Regions from separate parts of the Kitasatospora sp. NPDC023385 genome, predicted to be linked through region 3. Evidence: riboswitches for the same ligand, from Rfam matches in the RefSeq annotation. Region 3 holds a riboswitch; each other region holds the start of a gene.
What was found. A riboswitch is a leader RNA that binds a small molecule or an ion and turns the genes downstream of it on or off. The one in region 3 is predicted to bind cobalamin.
Positions count from the first base shown of each region.

Region 1: linked by a shared signal. The riboswitch ahead of AC0B61_RS14430 (cobalamin biosynthesis protein) and the one ahead of AC0B61_RS15725 (ribonucleoside-diphosphate reductase subunit alpha) in region 3 are both predicted to bind cobalamin.
Region 2: linked by a shared signal. The riboswitch ahead of nicT (Nickel transporter NicT) and the one ahead of AC0B61_RS15725 (ribonucleoside-diphosphate reductase subunit alpha) in region 3 are both predicted to bind cobalamin.

Region 1 is NZ_JBVOOL010000007.1:253,465-258,449, forward strand. Features, by position in the region: gene AC0B61_RS14420 (putative cobaltochelatase) at 1-842, opposite strand, end outside; gene AC0B61_RS14425 (cobyric acid synthase) at 839-2,383, opposite strand; gene AC0B61_RS14430 (cobalamin biosynthesis protein) at 2,380-3,408, opposite strand; cobalamin riboswitch at 3,567-3,700, opposite strand; gene AC0B61_RS14435 (helix-turn-helix domain-containing protein) at 3,897-4,580, shown strand; gene AC0B61_RS14440 (alpha/beta hydrolase) at 4,703-4,985, shown strand, end outside.
Region 2 is NZ_JBVOOL010000014.1:107,777-112,761, forward strand. Features, by position in the region: gene AC0B61_RS22515 (M24 family metallopeptidase) at 1-567, opposite strand, end outside; gene nicT (Nickel transporter NicT) at 630-1,745, opposite strand; cobalamin riboswitch at 1,778-1,991, opposite strand; gene AC0B61_RS22525 (ArsR/SmtB family transcription factor) at 2,074-2,457, shown strand; gene AC0B61_RS22530 (hypothetical protein) at 2,510-4,192, shown strand; gene AC0B61_RS22535 (AAA family ATPase) at 4,189-4,985, opposite strand, start outside.
Region 3 is NZ_JBVOOL010000008.1:205,105-210,089, forward strand. Features, by position in the region: gene AC0B61_RS15720 (ribonucleotide-diphosphate reductase subunit beta) at 1-69, opposite strand, end outside; gene AC0B61_RS15725 (ribonucleoside-diphosphate reductase subunit alpha) at 90-2,495, opposite strand; cobalamin riboswitch at 2,685-2,814, opposite strand; gene AC0B61_RS15730 (GH12 family glycosyl hydrolase domain-containing protein) at 2,903-4,207, opposite strand; gene AC0B61_RS15735 (glycoside hydrolase family 26 protein) at 4,270-4,985, opposite strand, start outside.

The DNA of each region.
Region 1 (4,985 bases), on a different contig from region 3:
ATCTGCCGCAGCGCCACCTCGGTCAACTCGACCTTGGGAAGCAACTCCCTTGCGGCGGTGATGCGTTCGGCGAGCGCCCGCTCCTCGTCGGCGAACCGTGCGGCGAACCCGGCCGGGTCCGCGTCGTACGCGAGCCGGCGGCGGACCACGTCGGCCCGTTCGGCCGGATCCCGGGTGGCGGCGATCTCGACGGTCAGGCCGAACCGGTCGAGCAGCTGCGGCCGCAGCTCGCCCTCCTCCGGGTTCATCGTGCCGACCAGCAGGAACCGGGCCGCGTGCCGCACCGACACGCCCTCGCGCTCGACGTACGAGCGGCCCATCGCGGCGGCGTCCAGCAGCAGGTCCACGACGTGGTCCTGGAGCAGGTTCACCTCGTCGATGTAGAGCACGCCGCGGTGCGCCTTGGCGAGCAGTCCGGGCTCGTACGCCTTGACGCCCTCGGCGAGCGCGCGCTCCAGGTCGAGCGAGCCGACGATCCGGTCCTCGGCCACGCCGACCGGCAACTCGACCAGTTGGGACGGGCGTTCATGGCTGGCGGGGCCTGCCTGACCGCCGGGGTGTGCAGCGCTGCCGGCGCCCTCAGCGCCGCCGGGGTCGCCGTGCGGCCCGTCGGGGCAGTGCGGGTCGGGCGCGGCCGGGTCGCAGGCGAAGCGGCAGTCGTCCACGACGGCGATGGACGGCAGCAGCCCGGCGAGCGCGCGCACCATGGTTGACTTCGCGGTGCCCTTCTCGCCGCGCACCAGCACGCCGCCGACGGCGGGGGAGACCGCGTTCAGCAGCAGACCGAGCCGCAGGTCGGCCATGCCGACGATCGCGGTGAACGGATAGCGGACGTCACTCATGCCTTGCCGGCCTCCTCAGGTGCCCCGGGCGGCAGGAACGGCAGCGATCCGGCCGCCGGCACCCCGCCCTCGATCAGCTTCCACAGCGCGTCGGTGTCCGCGTGTTCCTCGATCAGGTCGCCGAGCCGGTCCAGCCGGGCCTCGCGCGCCGCGGCGAAGCAGAGGTCCGGCGCCGGGACGAACGCCCGGCCCGCCGCCGCGGCGACCTCGCGCAGGAGTTCACGGCGGAAGCCGTCGTTCTCCAGCGCGCCGTGCCAGGTCGTGCCCCAGACCGAGCCCACCCGGCAGCCGTCCAGGGCCTGCCCCCGGTCATCGGTGACGAACGGCTCGCCGCCCTCGACGGCGACGACGCCGTGGTGGATCTCGTACCCCTCGACCCGCTGCCCGAACGCCCGGCCGACCGGCCGCGCCAGCACCTTCTCGGCGCCGAACCGCACGGACGTCGGCAGCAGGCCGAGCCCGTCGACGGCGCCCGCCCTGGACTCCACCTCGTCGACGATCCCGCCCGCCAGCATCTGGTAGCCGCCGCACACCCCGAGGACCGGCAGCCCGGCCGCCGCGCGCGCCTTCAGCGCCGGCTCCAGGCCGCGTTCGCGCAGCCAGGCGAGGTCGGCGACGGTGGCTCGGGTGCCGGGCAGCACCACCAGGTCGGCGTCGGCCAGTTCCTCCGGCCTGGTGGCCCAGCGCACCAGCACACCGGGCTCCTGGGCGAGCGCGTCCAGGTCGGTGAAGTTGGACAGCCGGGGGAAGCGCACCACGGCCACCCGCAGCACGTCCGCGCCGAGCGGCCCGCGGGCGTCGACCCGGTCCACGACCGTCGACAGGTCCAGCGAGTCCTCGGCGTCCAGCCACAGCCCGGGCAGCATCGGCAGGGTGCCCAGCACCGGACGGCCGGTCAGCTCGTGCAGCATCTCCAGCCCGGGCGCGAGCAGCCGGGCGTCGCCGCGGAACTTGTTGACGAACCAGCCCGCCACGTGCCGCTGGTCCTGCGCGGACAGCAGCGCCAGCGTCCCGTACATCGCCGCGAACACGCCGCCGCGGTCGATGTCCCCGACCACCACCACCGGCAGCCCGGCAGCCGTGGCCAGTCCCATGTTGGCGATGTCACGGTCGCGCAGGTTGATCTCGGCGGGCGAGCCGGCGCCCTCGCAGACGACCACGTCGTAGCGCCGGCGCAGGTCGGCCAGGCACTCCAGGGCGCGCTCCAGCAGCACGGGCTTGCGCTCGCGGTAGTCCAGCGCGCCCACCTCGGCGACCGGCCTGCCCAGCAGCACCACCTGGCTGCGGCCGTCCGCGCCGGGCTTGAGCAGCACCGGGTTCATCGCCGCCTCCGGCTCCACCCGGGCGGCCTGCGCCTGCATCGCCTGGGCGCGGCCGATCTCGGCGCCGTCGGCGGTGACGAAGGAGTTCAGCGACATGTTCTGCGCCTTGAACGGCGCGACCCGCACCCCCTGGCGGACCAGCCAGCGGCAGATGCCGGCCGTCACCACGCTCTTGCCCGCGTCCGAGGTCGTCCCGGCGACCAGCAGCGCGTTGCTCATGCCCTTCCCCTCCTCCTGCTCGTGCCCAACGCCCTGATCGCCAGATGCCCCGCGACCGTCGTACCCAGTGCCAGCACGCCCACCCGCCGAGAGAGCACGCAGGCCCGCTCGATGTCGTCCACCGTCACCGGCCGCAGCTCCGCGCCCAGGACCGGCCGGTGCTCCACCCTCCCCCCGCCGTCGCCCGGGGAGCCCACCGTGCCGTACCGCAGGGTGCCGCCCAGCCGTACGCCCACGGCGCCCGCGAACGCCGACTCGGCCTGGCCCGCGTTCGGGCTCGGGTGCGAGGAGCCGTCGCGCCGCCAGACGCGCCACGCGGTACGGGGCTGCGGGGCGGCGGCCACCGTCAGCAGCGCCGTCAGCCGGGCGCCCGGCCACCCCGCCAGGTCGTCCAGCCGGGCCGACGCCCAGCCGAACCGGGCGTAGCGCGGCGAACGGTGGCCCACCATGGCGTCCAGGGTGTTCACGGCGCGGAAGGCCAGCAGCCCGGGTGTGCCCGCGAGGGCGCCCCAGGTCAGCGCGTTCACCACGGCGTCGGCGGTGTTCTCGGCCACCGACTCGACCACCGCCCGGGCGATCTGCTGCTCGTCCAGCGCGCTCGGGTCGCGCCCGCACAGGTGCGGCAGCCGCTCCCGCGCGGCCGGCAGGTCCCCGTCCTTCAGGGCGCGGCCGATGGTGCGCGCCTCCCGGGTCAGCGAGGTGCCGCCGAGCACCGTCCACGTCGCGGCCGCCGCCAGCGCCGCCCGGCCCAGCGGGCGCCGGCCCACCGTACGGTCCAGGGCGAGCGCGCCCGCCGCGACCGCGCCCGCGCACAGCGCCGTGTACCCGGCGCCGACCGCACGGTCGTCGCGCCACAGCCGGCGCTCCAGCCGGGTCGCGGCGCCGCCGAAGACGGCCACCGGGTGGCCCCGGCGGGGATCGGCGAAGCGGGCGTCGGCGGCGTAGCCCGCGACGGCGCCCAGCGCGAACGCGGCGGCGCGGGTTAGGGGGCGGCCCGCCGGACCGGGCGCGGTCGGCGCCGGCACGGCTATCGGCCGCACGACGGAAGACAGCTCGACGGGGAACAACCCGGCGGGGGACAGCACTGCGGAAGACGGCCGGGAGGCCGACGGGGCGGGGCAGCCTGCATCGCGTGCGTGTCCTCACTCAGGGTCCGCGCCCTGGATCGACGTAGCGGGGGCGAGAGTCTCCTGGCTTCCGGGTCGAACGCACTCCCGGGGCCTTCCAGCGGCTTCTGACGGTCCGCCGTGGCGATACTTCCGAGCGTGCTCCCCGGTGACAGTGGCGGGACCGCGCCGGACTCGCACCGGCTTCCTCTCCATGCCTCCGATTGGCCTCAGGATCCCATCACGCGGCCGAAGCGGGAGTCAACCGAGGTCACGGAGGGGTTGGTCACACGGGCGGACCGGCTGACGTCCTGTGGGATCACCCAGCGCGGCGCGCCTGCGGTACGGGCCGCTTCGTGGGTTCGGTTGCTGGGGCCGCCCCGCGATCCGCCCCTACGTTCGGGGGCATGCGTCGCAGAAAGCCCCCCGCCACCCCGCCCCCGGTGCCGTTCTCGCCCGCGGCCGCCCGCGCCCATCGGGCCGGCCTCGGCCTGACCGCCGAGCAGGTCGCCGAGGGCATGGCCGCCCACGGCGTCCGGCTGCTGCCCGCCCACGTCCTCGCCTGGGAGAGCGGCTGGCTGCGCCCGGACGAAGCGGAGTTCATCGCCCTCGCCCGCGCCCTCTGGTGCCCCGCCGCCCAGCTGATGGACACCCGCCCGACCGGCCTGCGCGACCACCGCCTCGCCCGCGAGCTCGGCCAGGCGGCCGTCGCCGAACGCACCGGCACCGCCCTGTCCGCCTACCGGCAGGCCGAACTGACGGGCCAGTGGGAGGGCGACGAGGAACAGACCCGCGCCCTCGCCGACGTCCTCGGCCTCAGCCTGCCCGAACTCGTCGAGGCCACCGGGCGCCGGGACGCCCTCGACCGCCTCCTGCGCCAGTGCGCCGCCGGCCGCTGGCAGCCCCACCTCCGCGCCCTCGCCCGCATCGTCCCGGCTCCCTCCGACGTCCTCGCCGCCGCCCTCACCGCCCTCCAGCAGGAACACCAGATCCCCACCCACTGGGGCGCCACCACCCGCGCCACCCCGCCCCCGACCGCCGACGCCGTCACCCCCCGCTTCTGGCAGCTCCTCGACGCCGCCGGGTCCTGACGCCGCCGCTGCCGCCGCGTCCCGGCGCCGCGCTCCCGCCCCGATTCGTGACCCGGACGGCCCAATCCGCTGGCCGGGCGGTCGGGGCGCCGGTGAACTGGTGCACGAACACCGTCCGGTCCGTGACCAACAGAGCGGGGAACGTTATGCGCTGGGGAACCGCCGCCGTCGTGGCGGCCGCCGCCGCCGTCGGGGCCGGGGCCGGGGTCGCCTTCCTGGTGATCGGCCGCCGGGCCTCCGAGCGGATGGTCCACCCGGCGACCGCCGTCCGGGAGTCCGGCCCGGTCGTGGTCCGGAGCGTCGGCCCTGGCCGGGTCACCTTCACCGGCGGCCCCGAGAGCCTGCGCCCCGGCCGCTGGGCGGTCGAGTGGGACGACGGCGGGCACGCGGTCGTCGGGGAGGTCC
Region 2 (4,985 bases), on a different contig from region 3:
CCGGTCGGCGCCGTGGTCGATCATCCGGCGCTCCAGCTCCATCGCCAGGTGCCGTTCGGTTCGGCCGACCAGGATCGACTCCAGCAGTTCGCCGAGCGCCTGGTCGGCGATCTCGGCGGCGATCCGCAGGTCCGCGATCTCGTGCTCGTCCTTGACCACCCGCAGCCGCTCGACCACCTGGCCGAGGTCGGCCAGCCGGGCCCGCTCGGCCATGCCCGCCACCGCCCGGTGCCGGCTGACGGTCAGGTCGTGCTCCTCCACCGCCAGGCGCGCCACCCCGAAGCCGGCGGCGGCGGCCGCGGCGGCCAGCGCGGTGTCCGCGCCCGCCGCGACCGGCAGCTGCGTGACGTCCGGGTCGATCAGGTGCTCCCCGGAGTCGTCCGGCGGCAGGTCGTCGGGCAGCGCGAGCAGCGCCCGCTCCCTGGTCAGCAGCAGCGTCGCCCCGCAGGGCGCGCAGCCCGTCAGGTACCGCACGTTCGCCGCCCGGGTGATCAGCGCCGCATCGGCCCCGGCCGCACCGCAGTGCTCCCTCACCCGCTCCCGCCGACCCGCGTACGCATCCGCCATGCGTCGAGCCTACGAACCCCCACCCCAAACCGCCCGCCGAGCACCCCCGATCCGGAGCGCCCTCACGACTCGTGGGGCGTCCAGCGCTTCTCGACCCGGGCGAGCTTCCAGTACGCGATCGCCGCCGCCCAGACCACGACGAACAGCCCGGCGATCGCGTAGCCGACGTTGTCCAACGAGATCTCCGCGATCCAGCCGGTCACCGGGTCGGTCAGGTCGAGCTTCTCGTGCAGCACCCCGACCAGCTCGATGGTGCCGATGACGAAGGCCACCGCGATCGACAGCCCGGTGATGGTCAGGTTGTAGTACACCTTGCGCACCGGGTTGGCGAAGGCCCACTGGTACGCGAAGTTCATGAAGGTCCCGTCCAGCGTGTCGAACAGGCTCATCCCGGCCGCGAACAGCAGCGGCAGGCAGACGATCGCGTACCAGGGCAGCCCGGAGGCCGCACCGGAGCCGGCCATCACCATCAGGGTGACCTCGGTCGCGGTGTCGAAGCCCAGGCCGAGCACCATGCCCACCGGGAACATCTGCCCGGGCCGGGTGATCGAGCGGGTCGCCCGGTTCAGCACCCGGGCCATGAAGCCGCGCGAGTCGAGGTGCGCCTCCAGCTCCGCCTCGTCGTACTGCCCGGCCCGCATCGACCGGAACACCTTCACGATGCCGAGCAGCGCCGCCAGGTTGAGCGCGCCGATCAGGTAGAGGAACACCCCGGAGGTGGTCGTCCCGACCACGCCGAGCCACTTGTGGGTCGCCGACTCGTCGTCCATCAGCGTGTTCGCCAGCTGCGCGCCGCCCGCCACCAGCGCGGCCATCACCACCACCATCGAGGAGTGCCCGAGCGCGAACCAGAAGCCGACCGAGACCGGCCGCTTGCCGTCCGCCATCAGCTTGCGGGTGGTGTTGTCGATCACCGCGATGTGGTCGGCGTCGAAGGCGTGCCGCATGCCGAGGGTGTACGCGGTGATACCCAGGCCCACCCCGAAGACCTGGGTACCGACCGCGTACCGCTCGGGTGCGACCAGGAAGACGAGCGTCCCGAAGGCCACCACGTGCATGGCCAGGATCACCCCCATCAGCCCGGCCGTGCGTACGGTGTCCTCGCGCCGCCACCGGAAGGTGGGCAGCACCGAGGGCACCGCCTTCGCATCCGCGGCGGCGATTTCGGGCAGGGTCATCTCCGGATCACGCTCCAACACCTCGTGGAAACAGTTCGTGAAGTGCCGTGGCCGGTCTCCTGGCTTACGGGACGTCCGGGTCCGCCTTCCCAGGCGCGCGAGGCACCCAGTGGCATCGTGGACACGGACGGCATTCCGTCGAGGACGAAGGAATGACCCGATCACAGTGGCGAGGGCCGCTCCGGACTCCGGCCCCCTGAGGGTCCGTCACCGGTCTTCCCGAGCACCACGGCGGGGAACACCGTAGGGGCCGCGCCCCTACCCATGCAAGGCTGCGCACCTGCGCAGGTGTCCAGGATCACAGGCACCCGCCTGCAAGAATGTCCGCATGCATCTCGTACCGGCCGACCGCGCGGGCCACCGCACCATCGACGGGCACCGGGTCTGCGAGGCCATCGCCGCCATCGGCGACACCGCGCACGTCCGGTCCTGGTCCGAGCGCTTCTCCCTGCTCGCCGACCCGGGGCGGCTCGCCCTGCTGCTCGCCCTCCACCGGGCCGGCCCGCTCGCCGTCACCGACCTCGCGGTCGCCACCGGCATGCGCGACCCCGCCGTCTCCCAGGCCCTGCGGCTGCTCCGCACGGCGGGCGTGGTCAGCGGCGACAAGGACGGACGTGTGGTGCGCTACCAGCTCGTGGACGAGAGCATGCGCCCCCTGCTCGACGAATGCGCCGCCGCCGAGCACCACGAGCCGAGCGCGGCAGCGGGCTGACCGACACTCGGGAAACCGCACCCACGGCGGCCCGGATGAGTACGATCATGGTGTGCCGTCCCACCCCCACGCCTGGCCCGCCGACCGGTGGAACACCCTCCCGGTCAAGGCCCACGTGCTGGCGGTCGCCCGTACCCTCACCTCGGCCACCCGCGTCCTGGACGTCCTCACCCTGCTGAAACCGGACGGCATCGCCCGGTACTTCACCGTCAACCCCGGCTCCGCCTTCGCCGACCGCGCCCTGGACGAATACCTGCGCGGCCTGCCCGGCTTCACCGTGCTGGACTGGGAGGACGCCGTCCGGCACCACTTCGACCTGGCCGTCGCCTGCGCCGTCCACTCCTCCATGCACCGCCTGGACGCCCGCCTCGTCGTCCTCCCGCACGGCGCCGGCTACAACCGCCTGGTGACCGAGTCCACCGGCGACACGACCAGCGCCGCCGGCCTCTCCCGCAACGAACTCACCCACCGCGGAAGGGTGTTCGTCGACGTCCTCGGCCTCTCCCACCCCGAACAGCTGGACCGCCTGCGGACCTCCTGCCCCGAGGCCCTGGACGTCGCCCAGGTCGTCGGCGACCCGTGCTTCGACCGGATGCTGCGCAGCCGGCGCTCCCGCGACGCCTACCGTGCCGCGCTCGGCGCCGTCGACGGCCGCCGCCTCGTCGTCGTCAACTCCACCTGGAGCAAGCACTCGTTACTCGGCCGCCGCCCCGACCTGCCCCAGCGCCTGGTCCGCCGCCTGCCCGCCGACGAGTACACCGTCGCCGTCGTCCTGCACCCCAACATCTGGAGCCGGCACGACCCCGAAGCCCTGCTCGACGACGCCCGCCGGATGGGCCTGCGCCTGGTCCCGCCCCACCGGGGCTGGCAGGCCGCCCTGGTCGCCGCCGACTGCGTGATCGGCGACCACGGCTCGGTCTCCGTCTACAGCGCCGCCCTGGAACGGCCCACCGTGCTCGTCGCCACCGGCGCCGCCGAACTCGACCCGCGCTCCCCCAGCTACGCCTTCGGGCAGGCCGCCCCCGTCCTCGACCCCGACGGCGACCTCGCCGCCCAGCTCGAACAGGCCCTCGCCCGGGATCCCTCCGACCAGGCCGACCTGACCGGCATCACCGACCGCTCGCTCGCCCACCGCGGCGAATCAGCCCGACTGCTGCGCCCGTTGCTCTACTCGTTCCTCGACGGCCTCGACGAACCCGCCCACGAAGCCGTCCTCCCGCCCTACCCCAAGCCCGCGCCCGACCCCGGGGACAGTGCCGGGCCCACCGCGTACGACGTCGAGGGCAAGAGCGACGGCACCGAGGTCAGTCTGCGCCGCTACCCGTTCCAGCCCGACGACCACACCCCGCGCGGCTTCCACGCCCTCACTGACGACCACCCCAACGACGCCCTGCGGTACACCGCCGAAGTCCTCGCCCGCACCGAGCCGCACGCCGAACGCCCGGCCGTCGACTGGCTCACCGCCACCACCGCCGAACTCCCCGGCCTCACCGTCGCGGTGGCCGCCCTCGGCCCCGCCCTCCACCTGCTCCGGCTGCCCGGCGGCCTGCTGCTCGAAGCCCGCGCCGAACGGGACTTCGGCTGCCCCGATCCCGTCCTCGACCCGCTGCTGCTCGGCTCCGCCGTGGCCTGCTGGCTCGCCGACGGCGGCGACCCGGCCGGCCTCCCCGAGCACGGCCTCACCGTCCGCAGCGGCAGGCACCGCACCCGGGTGTCCTTCACCACCGGGCCCTAGCCGGCCAGCTCCCGCAGCCGGGCCCGGCTGCGCTCGGCCAGCTCCGGGTCGTCCAGTTCCGCGGCGAGGGAGACCAGCAGGGTGTGCGCCTGGGCCTCCTTCGCGTACTGGCTCCGCGCCTTCGCCCTCCGGACGCAGTCCTCGGCGTGCGCGACGGCGGGAGCGAGCTGCCCCAGCGCCCGGTGGGCCCGGGCGGTCACCAGCGGCAGCTTCATCAGCATGTCGTCATCCCCGGTGGCACCGGCCTGCGCGGCGGCCCCGGCCAGCACGGTCAGTGCCTCGTCCGGGCGAGCGTCGGCGATCAGTGCCTGCGCCACGTTGTAGCTCTGCACGATCTCGCCGTGCGGGTCGCCCCGGTTCTCCTCCAGGGCCAGCGCGAACCGTTCCACCGCCCGGCCCGGGCGGCCGTCAGCCAGACAGAGCAGGCCGTCCGTCTCGTGCAGCACCCCCGCCACCTGGCGCCTGGTCACCAGCGGCAGCTGCTCCGCCGCCAGCGCCAACTGCTCGGCAGCGAGCGGGTACTCCTTGCGCTCGTAGTGGGCGCGGGCCAGCTGGTTGCGCATCCGGACCACGGCGTCCGGCTGGTTGTCCCAGTGCGCCGACTCGACCCCGAGCCGGTGGGTGGCGATCCAGTCCTGGTAGAGCTTGCGACCGTGGTACAGCGGCCAGAGCGACTCGCACAGGCGCCACACCTCGCCGTGCCAGCCCTGCTCGGCCGCCGCCTCCACCACCGCGCGCAGGTTGGCCCGCTCGGCGTGCAGCCACTCCAGCGCGGCGGCGCCGGACGGGAATC
Region 3 (4,985 bases):
GTACCGGTCGTAGAACGACGGGTACCGCATGGGGCGCAGGGTCAGCTCGAAGCCGGGGTCGAGCAGCATCTTGCGGTCTTCGGGGGTGCTCACTGGCAGGCCTCGCAGGACTCGGGGTTCTCCAGGGAGCAGGCCAGTGCGGCCTCCTCCTCCGGCGTGAGGGTCGGGGTGTCGACCGGCACCGGGGCGGCGGTGCGGGCCGTGCCGGACGCGGCCTGGGCGATCCGGGTCGCCGGGCGCGAGCGCAGGTAGTAGGTGGTCTTCAGGCCGACCTTCCACGCGTACGCGTACATCGAGCTGAGCTTGCCGATGGTCGGCGCGGCCATGAACAGGTTCAGCGACTGGCTCTGGTCGAGGTACGGCATGCGGGCCGCGGCGAGGTCGATCAGCGCGCGCTGCGGCAGCTCCCACGCGGTGCGGTAGAGCGAACGGACCTCGGCGGGCAGCCAGTTCAGCTCCTGGACGGAGCCGTTGGCGTCGCGCAGCGAGTCGCGGGTCTGCTGGTCCCAGACGCCGAGGTCCTTGAGCTCGCGCACCAGGTACGGGTTGACCTGCAGGAACTCGCCGCTCAGCGTCTCGCGCTTGAACAGGTTGGAGACCTGCGGCTCGATGCACTCGTACACGCCGGCGATGGACGCGATGGTCGCGGTCGGGGCGATGGCCAGCAGCAGCGAGTTGCGCAGGCCGGTCTCGGCGATCCGGGCGCGCAGTGCCGTCCAGCGGTCGGCCCACTGCGGGGCGGCCGTCGGGAAGTGGTCGATGTGCAGTTCGCCGCGGGCGGCGCGGGTCTCGCCGTAGGCCTCGTGGCGGCCGAGCCGTTCGGCCAGGTCGGCGGAGCGCTCGTAGGCGGTGAGCATGATCCGCTCGGCGATCATCGTCGACAGCTGCTCGGCCGCGGCCGAGTCGAAGTCGAGGCGCAGCTTGAAGAAGACGTCCTGCAGGCCCATCACGCCGAGGCCGACCGGGCGCCAGCGGGAGTTGGACGTGCCGGCTTCGGACGTCGGGTAGAAGTTGATGTCCACGACGCGGTCGAGGAAGGTGACGGCGGTGCGCACGGTGGCGTCCAGCCGGTCCCAGTCCATGGCGTTCAGCAGGTCGTCGGCGGTGGCGCCGGGGGCGACGTGGGCGCCGAGGTTGACCGACCCGAGGTTGCAGACGGCGGTCTCGGAGTCGTCCGTGACCTCCAGGATCTCGGTGCACAGGTTGGAGGAGTGCACCGTGCGGCCGGGCAGGGCGGTCTGGTTGGCGGCGCGGTTGGAGGCGTCCTTGAAGGTCATCCAGCCGTTGCCGGTCTGCGCCAGGGTGCGCATCATGCGGGCGTACAGGGTCTGCGCGGGGATGGTGCGCACGGCCTTGCCGGCCAGCTCGGCCTTGCGGTAGGCCTCGTCGAAGTCGGAGCCCCACAGGTCGACCAGTTCGGGCACGTCGGCCGGGGAGAACAGCGACCAGTCCTCGTTGGCGTTGACCCGGCGCATGAACTCGTCCGGGATCCAGTGCGCCAGGTTGAGGTTGTGGGTGCGCCGGGCCTCTTCGCCGGTGTTGTCGCGGAGTTCCAGGAACTCCTCGATGTCGGCGTGCCAGGTCTCCAGGTAGACGCAGGCCGCGCCCTTGCGGCGGCCGCCCTGGTTGACGGCGGCGACGGAGGAGTCGAGGGTGCGCAGGAACGGCACGATGCCGTTGGACTTGCCGTTGGTGCCGCGGATCAGGCTGCCGCGCGAGCGGATGCGCGAGTAGGACAGGCCGATGCCGCCGGCGTGCTTGGACAGGCGGGCGATCTGCGCGTAGCGGTTGTAGATCGAGTCCAGGTTGTCCAGCGGCGAGTCGAGCAGGTAGCAGCTCGACATCTGGGGGTGGCGGGTGCCGGAGTTGAAGAGCGTCGGCGAGGAGGTCAGGTACTCCAGGCGGCTCATCAGGCCGTACAGCTCGGCGACTTCGCGCACGGACTGCTCGTTGTCGCCGACCGCCAGGCCACAGGCGACGCGGAGCAGGAAGTGCTGCGGGGTCTCGATCACCTTGCGGGTGATCGGGTGGCGCAGCAGGTAGCGGGACTGCACGGTGCGCAGGCCGAAGTACTCGAAGCGGTCGTCGCCCGCGGTGTCGATGAGCGCGTCCAGGGCGGGGGCGTGCTTGGCGACGAACTCCGCGGTGGTGTCGCCGATCAGGCCCTCGGTGTGGCCGACGGCGATCGAGGCGGCGAAGGTCGTGGAGCCCTGGCTGTTCGCCTCGTCGACGATCTCGAGGGCGAGCAGGCGGGCTGCCAGCTTCGAGTACTGGGGGTCCTCGGCGATCATCGACGCGGCGGCGTCGACGGCCAGCCCGCGCAGTTCGGCGAAGTCCGAGCCGGCGTGGCGGCCGCGCAGTGCGGCGGCGGCGACATGGCCGGGGTCGACCTCGGGGAGGTCGGCGCTGCGGTCGGTGAGCAGCCGCAGCAGCGCGCCGCCGGGGTCGGAGACCTTCGGGTCGGTGAAGGCGGTACCGGAGCCCTGGGCGGGCAGGGTGGCTGAGGCAGCGGTGGTCAAGGCGCTCTCTCCTGGCGGCGATCGGCGGCGTGATCGGGGCACCGGGCGATCGGGGCAGGGGAGCACGGCACGAACGCAGGCGGCGTCGCGCGACGGTGTCTCCCCGGCCCGCCCGCGAGGCCCGGAGGGGGTACTGCTGGTGCTGGCGCGGCCTCTGCGGGAGGGCCGTGGCGCACGCCGTCGGCAGGTACTCGGACTCGCGGGTGGGGCTCGTGGAGCCGCCCGCTCACCGCTGCGGGGCAGTCCCGGATTCGCACCGGGTTCCCCTGCTTCGACAGCAGGAGTGAGCATACATGTAGTGCTGTGAGTCCGATGCAGCCCCACATGTTGTGTCGCGCGGCACGCTCGGCGGCATGGTCCCTCCGGCCTGGCCGGTGCTCCGCTCAGGTCGGGGGGTGCCATTCCTGGGCCGTACGGGCCTCGCAGGGGCGCATCGACACCTGGGCCCGGGCGCCCGTGCCGGGGGCCGTGGAGGCCCCCGCGGCGGCCCCTGGCGCGCCCGTTGCGGCGGTGCCCGGGGCGGTGCCCGCGGCGGCCGCCGGGTTCTCGACGCAGCGCCCGGTGTCCTGGTTCACGAGCTGCCCCGTGGGGGTCACCCGCCACCGTTGGTCGGGGCGCGAGGTGCAGCCGGTGAGGACGGGGAAACCGATGGCGGGGTCCTCGACGCAGCGCCCGGACTGGCCGATCGAGCCGTCGTCCCCCATGGTCCAGGTCTGCTGGGCGGAGCCGTCGCAGGTGCCGGCGCCGACCGCGGAGGGGTCGCCCGTCACCCGGCTGTCCAGGCAGAGGCCGGGCAGGGCCGAGGTGATCGCGCCGCTGGGCGCGCCGGCGGCGGCCTGGAACGTGAACGAGTCGCTGCTGAGCCCGGCGCCGCCGTCCCAGATCTCGAACCCGGCCTGGACGGCGCACAGGTAGGACCCGGCGGGGACGTAGCCGCGCTGGACGGCGTCGCGGGTGAAGGCCCGCAGGTCGAGGTCGGTGACGGAGGTCGTGCCGGTGGCCGTCTCGTAGGTGATCAGGGTGTGGCTGCTCTTCTTCGGCGCCTCGTACACGCGGTAGGAGGCGCCGCCGACCTGCAGGTCGCCGGTGCGTTGGCCGAACGGGGTCTTGCCGTTGCCGCGCAGCCAGATCATCAGCTCGGCGCTCTCGGTGAAGGAGCAGCTGGTCCGGCTGTTGCTGTACCAGACGTCGTACGAGACGTTGTAGACGCCGCTGTCGACCTGGGTGGTGTGCCAGCTGCTGGTCGCGTACCGCAGGTTGCCGACCGGGATGGGCAGCGGGCCGGTGCCGGGCTGGAGCTGGGTGCTGATGTGCGGGTAGGCGCCGGGGCCGCGGTCCGGGTCGGTGAGGCTGGCGGGGCTGATGCCGCTGCGGGTCACCCGGAAGTCGGTGCCGGCGCCGGTGCTGCTGATGCAGAGGCCGCCGGTGGCGTTCCACTCGTTGGGGTTGATCAGGTAGCGGCCGGAGTCGACGGCCTGCGACGGGTAGCGGTTCTCCCCGGTGGAGCAGATCTCCCCGGCGGTGGCGGCGGGCAGCGGGGTGACGGCGGTGGTCGCCCGGGCGGGCTGCCGCGGGTCCTGCGGGAGCAGGACCGCGCACAGGGCCAGGGCGATCGCGACGGCCGGCGCGAGCCACCACCACGGGCGGGGGCGGCGGCGCCAGGTCCGGGGCATGACGGGGTGGGTCACGAAGCTCTCGCCTCCCTGCTGCGGTGTCGTCGGCCGGTACGCGGGCCGGGGCGGTGGCGCGCTCACCCGGCGGGCGTGGAACTCGACCGGGGCCGGGTCGCGGGGGAGGTCGGCTTCTTCGCCGGGGGCTTGGGGCTGGTGGCCGGGGGGCTGGCGGAGGCCGGCGGGTCGGGGGTGGGCACGGGGGCGGGCTGGGCGACGGTCAGGGCCGGCTCGGAGCGGACGGTCCAGGGCGTGTCGTAGCGGGGCGCGGCGACCCCGGCGGCGAACGCCTCGGAGGCGGCGCCGGATCCGGCCACCCGCCAGTCGACCTCCTTCCTGGCCTCGTACCAGATCACGCCGATGATGTCGGGGTGCTGGGGGAGCTGCGCGAACATCTCGGTGATCCACTGGGCCTTCAGCCCCGAGGTGTCGGTGGCGCCGGTCTCGGTGATCACCACGGGCTTGCGGGTGAACCCGCGGATCTGCCCGATGGTCGGCTGGAAGATCTGGTCGAACGACTTGTACTTCTCGACGCCGGTGGTGCCGTAGTAGCCGGACAGGCCGACCCAGTCGACGTAGTCGTCGCCGGGGTAGAGCGAGTTGAGGCTGGTGGCGTTCTCGTAGTCGACGTTGGGGCTCCACACCCAGGTGACCCGGGTGGCGCCGACCTGCTTGAAGAGGTCGTGCACGTGCTTCCAGGCCTGGACGTACTGGCCCTTCCTGTTGCCGTTGGCCTGCTCGGCCCACGGGTACCAGTAGCCGTTCATCTCGTGGGCGAAGCGCAGGGCGACGGGGT